Regions from separate parts of the Clostridium sp. CTA-7 genome, predicted to be linked through region 2. Evidence: a T-box and tRNA genes for the amino acid it is inferred to sense, from the RefSeq annotation. Region 2 holds a T-box; the other holds one or more tRNA genes.
The links. The T-box of region 2 lies ahead of trpS (tryptophan--tRNA ligase). A T-box ahead of a tRNA ligase gene usually reads a tRNA of that ligase, here a tRNA-Trp.
Positions count from the first base shown of each region.

Region 1: it has a tRNA-Trp gene. The T-box ahead of trpS (tryptophan--tRNA ligase) is inferred to sense a tRNA for this amino acid. The anticodon was not compared.

Region 1 covers NZ_BAAAAV010000002.1:52,441-55,658, forward strand. The annotation lists gene tsaB (tRNA (adenosine(37)-N6)-threonylcarbamoyltransferase complex dimerization subunit type 1 TsaB) at 1-215, opposite strand, end outside; gene tsaE (tRNA (adenosine(37)-N6)-threonylcarbamoyltransferase complex ATPase subunit type 1 TsaE) at 212-673, opposite strand; gene ACYUEX_RS03265 (metal ABC transporter substrate-binding protein) at 888-1,781, shown strand; tRNA gene ACYUEX_RS03270 (tRNA-Trp) at 1,821-1,896, shown strand; tRNA gene ACYUEX_RS03275 (tRNA-Trp) at 2,055-2,130, shown strand; gene ACYUEX_RS03280 (two-component regulator propeller domain-containing protein) at 2,272-3,218, shown strand, end outside.
Region 2 covers NZ_BAAAAV010000005.1:126,032-129,249, reverse strand. The annotation lists gene ACYUEX_RS11710 (nucleoside phosphorylase) at 1-223, opposite strand, end outside; gene ACYUEX_RS11705 (hypothetical protein) at 333-629, shown strand; T-box leader at 1,711-1,957, shown strand; partial or broken gene trpS (tryptophan--tRNA ligase) at 2,005-3,021, shown strand.

The DNA of each region.
Region 1 (3,218 bases), on a different contig from region 2:
AAACCTGTAAATGAACCTGGACCTTTTGAAACAACAAATCCATCTACATCATCAATCGATAGATTTGAATCTTTTAATAATTTATCTATAATATCCATTATCAAAGTTGAATGTTCCATTTTATTATTTAATGTATATTCAGCTATTAAAGCATTTTCACTTAAAAGTGCAGCGGTTGCTACTTTAGAAGCTGAATCAATACTTAAAACTATCATAAATTTAACTCCTTTATATAATTATATCGGTCTCCATATGGAGTAATTGAAATTTTTCTGAAATTTTCGCCTTTTGATAAGTCCTTCTCTATTAAAATATGTAAATATTCCTTAGGTAAAATTTCTTCTATGTAATTAGCCCATTCAATTATAGAAACACCTTCTGAGAATATATAGTCATCAAATCCAATTGCATAAATTTCATCGGGATCACTAACTCTATAAACATCAAAGTGATATAGTTTAAGCCTACCTGAATCATATTCATTAACAATAGTAAAAGTGGGGCTAGTTATATGTTCATCAATGTGTAATCCTTTAGCAATTCCTTTAGTTATATGAGTTTTACCAGTTCCTAAATCACCAGTTAAACAAATTATATCACCTGGATTTAAAAGTTTACCTATGGAATAACCTATATTAGTAGTTTCTTCCAAATTATTAACGTAAAAATGCATAAATAATCTCCTTTCTAAATATTCTATATTAATATATTCTATCCAAAATAATAAAAAAAGGAAAGTTAAAATAATATACATAATATGGTAAAACGAATTGAATTGTAGTAAAATATAAATAATTTACTGTATAAGTAATTTGTAATTTTTATATATTAATGATAAGATATGATAAAAGTAGAGAGAGATTATATATTCCTTGGAGGAAAATTTTATGAAAAAATTAACATATGCGTTAGTTATTTTTACTTCTATTTTATTTTTAGGACTAACTTTTTCTTATAATCCATTAATGGCTAATCCTACTGATGAGTTAGATGAGCAAAAGGATATTTTTTTAAACATATTAACTGTTAATAAAGAACAATATAAAATGGTTAAATCATTAGTTGGTGATAAACATAGTGTTGAATATCTATTAAATACTGAAAAGGACATTAAAGCTTTTCAGGTTAATGATAATGTTCTAAATAATATCTTGAATATGGATTTATTTATATACAATGGATTGGGATATGAAAAATGGGTAAATGATATAATAGAAAATTCTAAAAACTCAAATTTAGCAATTATAAATATGAGTAGAGGAATAAGGCCAATGGTAACAGAGTTAAAAGCAGTAAATGAAGAAAATCCATATTACCTATTAGGGTTTAGTGAATATAAGATTGCACTATATAATATAAAATCTTCACTACAAGAGAAGGACATTAAAAATAGAAGCTATTATGAAGATAATTATAATAAGGTTGTTAAAGAATTAGATGATTTCTTGACAAAGACAAAAGAAGATTTAAAAAAGTATAAAGATTATATTATAGTTACAGATACAGATAAATTTGACTATTTGTTTAGAGATCTTGGAATACAAGCTAAGAAAATAAAAGATAATAGCATAAAAAATATTATTAATGATAGCGATATAAAGGAATCTAACATTGTATTTGTTCATGATAATGAATTAGGTCATATAGATGATTTAAAAAATAAAATAAAAGTCGATTGTATTTATATAGAGTTAAACACAGAAAGCAATGATGATGTATTAATTGATAATACAAGCAAGTTAATTAATAGCATAAAAACAAAAACTAATATTAATAGTTGATTTTTATGTTTACATAAGATATAATAGTTATTGTTGCAAAGGGGTATAGCTCAATTGGTAGAGTAGCGGTCTCCAAAACCGTTGGTTGTGGGTTCAAGTCCTACTGCCCCTGCCAAGTAAAAGCCAGCGATTCTAAATCGCTGGCTTTTTGTTTTGTTATGTTATATAGTTATAGTTAATAGGTAATATAGTATTAAAATGAGACTTGATTATAAGTAATGAATTATTATCTTGACAAAGATTAAAATATCATGATAGAATAATTTTTGTTGGAGGGGTATAGCTCAATTGGTAGAGTAGCGGTCTCCAAAACCGTTGGTTGTGGGTTCAAGTCCTACTGCCCCTGCCATAAGAGAGTGTAAGATTTTACACTCTCTTATTTTTTCATGTTTTTTATTAGATTAAAGTCAACTGCAATTATTTATATAAAATTTGCCAAAATCTGATATAATTAATAATATATTTTAAAATTTATCTATGAGGGATGAGTATGAGGAAAAAACTATACAAGGTATCGTTTATAATTTTTATAAGTATTACTCTATTAATAAATATAAGTTATGATGCATTAGCATTAACTAATGAAGATAAAAATATTAATTTCAAAAGAATTACAATAGAGGATGGTTTATCTCAAACATCTGTTGAGTATTTATTTCAAGATAGTAAAGGGTACATGTGGATTGGTACAGCTGATGGGTTAAATAAATATAATGGTAATAAATTTGAAGTATTTAGATATGGAAAAGATAAACCCAATAGCATAAGTGGTAATTATATTTCTGCGATTAATGAAGATAAAGAAGGTAATATATGGGTTGGAACTTCTAGGGGATTAAATAAAATAAATATTAATACAAAAGAAATAAAAATTTATTTACCTGGAGTAGACGGATGTGATTTGTCAAACTATAATGTAACAGAAATTTTAGTAGATTCAAAAGGTGAGATATACATAGCTACAGAAGATGGGTTAAATATTTATAATAAAGAAAGTGATAACTTTGAAAGGCTATATAACTCTAGTGAAGAAAAGAGCTCTTTAAGTAGTCAATTTGTTTATTCTATTGTTGAAGATTCTTATGGGGATCTATGGGTAGGAACAGAGGATGGATTAAATAAAATTGTAAATAGTTCAAAAGAAATTATAAAATATTACTCTAATGAATCAGTTAATTCAATTAGTGATAATTTTATTTTTAAATTATATGCAGATAAATCAGATAATTTATGGATTGGTACATATAGTGGAGGGTTAAATAAATTAAATTTAAAAACAAATGAAATAGAAACATTTATCAATGATTCTAAAAAAGATTCATCTATACCTGGTAATTTTGTAAGGTACATATTAAGGGATAGTAGAGGTCTTTTATGGGTAGCAACTAATAATGGATTAAGCAGATTTGATGAAAATGAAAAAAAGTTTATAACATA
Region 2 (3,218 bases):
CTAATAACTGTGCTGCTGGTGCTGAACCCACTGGCGCTTGACACAAACAAATATTTTCTCCTCTATAGTTAGTTACATATATAGGGTATATTTTTGTTGCTGAAATAAAATTAGATACTTGTACACATTTATAATTTTTTGCATATTTATCTATATGTTCACCGAGAAATGCAAAAACAGCCTTTCGTGGTAGATGTAAGTCAAGTTTTTCGTGATTTGGCATAATAACCGATTTATGTTCTGTATCAAATTATAAAATTGGAATTTCGTTTTTTATAATACTCATATTTAAAATATTTCCTCCTTTAAATTCCAATTTAGGATGGGGTTGAATGTTAAAAAAGCAATCTGAATTTATATATATTAATGATAAACAGGTCATTTATAATTGGGAGATGAATATTATGAGATTATTTAATAAACTAGCAAAAGAACGAATGAAGAACTCAGCATCCACTAAAAAGGTTGTATGCCAATGCACGGTAGTTGAGAATATGATTAATGGCGAGAGCCATGGTGATTATATTGCGAATATTAATAGGCTCAATGATTTGGAAAAACAGGAGATAATTGAGTTTTATGCAGGAGATAGTTATATTAAGGATGTAGCGTTACATTGTGGAAAATAGGAATTTATTTATAGCATTTAGGAGGAATAGAGAATGGAATCATTGAGTAAAAGTTTAAGTGAGTATGGGAAACTATTACAAGAAATCAAATTGCAAAAAGCTTATAAAGGTTTGATTAAATAGATTGCAGGATTACGAAAACACTTTGAGGAAAAGTTCCATAAATATGAAGTATCAGATTAAAATGTCGCATCATTCAGAAATGAATTTGTGATATTTTTTATTCTCAAAGCTAAATAACAAATGAGTATAGATTACATTCTATTGAGAGGTAGAAATTAAGTTTTTGGAATCCAGCAAGAATGAGCGAAGATATATTAAAGAGATACGTGTAAGAAAAAGAAAAGTTTGAAAAAGTGTATGGCAAAAATTCATATGATTATTGTTATGATATATTTGGAGTACTAAAAAATGTTAAACAATATAAAAAAGTAGTATGAATTAAAAAAACAGGAACGTAGTTATTATGAAAACTTTAAAAGTAACTACAATAATTATAATTCATATGGTGACTATCATAGTAATAAACATAATAACCACAATGAAGAATATAAAAGTAAATATAAGAAACTATATGAAACTTTAGAAAGGCATATCACCCAAATATAGTAAAAGATGATGGGGAGATGATGAAAATAGTTAATAAGTTAAAAGAAGAATGGGGTATATAGTAGTTACCTAATAAATTTATGTAGTAACTACACCTAAATCATTGATATAACTAGCCTTTAAAGATGTTTTATGCTAAAACAAGCATAAACATAATAATTAAATAGAATTAGTACCCCACCATTTTAGTAGAAGGCTTTATATAAGAGACTGCGGGAAGTATATCAGTCTAAATTGAATATTATATTGTGGTCTTTTTATTTTTAATAAATATAAGAAATTTTATTAATCTAAACAATAAAATATGTTCTTTGAAAATTAAATAATACCATGAATTTATTCTATAATTTACTTATGATATATATTTCGAAGAGAATAGGAGATTGATAAATAGGAATTTGTCAAGGAAATTTAAGTATTATAAGATTGCAAATTAAGAGTATTTGATGTAAAATGTAATAAATTTAAATAATAACATCCAAAGATAAGGAGTAGTAGCTATATTAAGCTTCAATAAAGAGAGTTAGGGGTGGTGGAATCCTAACAAGAAGAGATTTAGTGAATGGACCTTTGAGGAACGATGAGAAATGATTATCAGAGTATCTAAGTGGTGGGCTGCATCTTATAGCAGATAGAGTATGGTAGTACTTGAAAAGGAGTGGTATAGTATATTTTACTATACAATTTAGGTGGCAACGCGGTTTATCTCCGTCCTATTTATTTAGGGCGGAGTTTTTATTTTGCAAAGAATTAAGGAGTGAATATTATGAGTAAAGAAATCATATTAACAGGTGATAGACCAACAGGGAAGTTGCATCTTGGACATTATGTAGGTTCATTAAAAAAGAGAGTAGATCTACAAAATAATGGGGATTACACAAGCTTTATAATGATAGCAGATCAACAAGCTTTAACTGATAATGCTAGGAATCCAGAGAAAATAAGAAAAAATTTAATAGAGGTAGCATTGGATTATTTAGCAGTAGGAATAGATCCTTTAAAATCTACAATATTTGTTCAATCATAAATACCAGAGTTAAACGAATTAACAATGCATTATCTAAATCTAGTTACAGTTTCAAGGCTTGAAAGAAATCCAACAGTGAAAAATGAAATAAAAGAAAAGAACTTTGAATTGAGTATTCCAGCAGGTTTCTTAACATATCCAGTAAGTCAAGCAGCAGATATAACAGCCTTTAAGGCTACTATAGTTCCAGTAGGAGAAGACCAACTACCTATGATAGAACAAACTAGAGAAATAGTAAGAAGCTTTAATAGTATTTACGGTAAAGAAATATTAGTAGAACCTAAGGCTATAATTCCCATAAATGGTATGGGAAGATTGCCAGGTGTCGATGGAAATTCAAAAATGAGTAAATCTCTAAATAACGCAATCTATTTATCTGATGAACCAGATATTATAGCTAAGAAGGTTATGGCAATGTATACAGATCCAAATCATATAAGAGTAGAAAATCCAGGTAAAGTTGAAGATAATCCTGTATTTACGTATTTAAATGCTTTCTGCAAGGATAAAGAAATTTTAAAAAATATGAAGGAGCATTATAGTAGAGGTGGACTCGGTGATGTAAAAGTAAAGAAATTCTTAAATGAAGTTTTACAAGCAGAGCTAGAACCAATTAGGGCTAGACGTAGGGAATTAGAAAAAAATATAGATTACATTTATAGTGTTTTACTTCAAGGGAGTAAAATATCAAGAGAAGTAGCTTCAAATACTTTAGATGAGGTTAGAGATGCTATTGGAATAAATTATTTTAAGTGATGTTGACTTTGTAAAGTGCTGGTTTGAGGATACAAAAGTGATGAGTACCGACTGCAGTAAAAAGTATGTTGTTTTTAATGAATAACATACTTTTTTTGTTATTAAAATTATTGTAAAAGCCTATGCAAAAATGTGTGTAAATTTTCTTTTGGTACCTCTCAAGTAAACTATTTTTATAATATTAGCTACACTTTTTC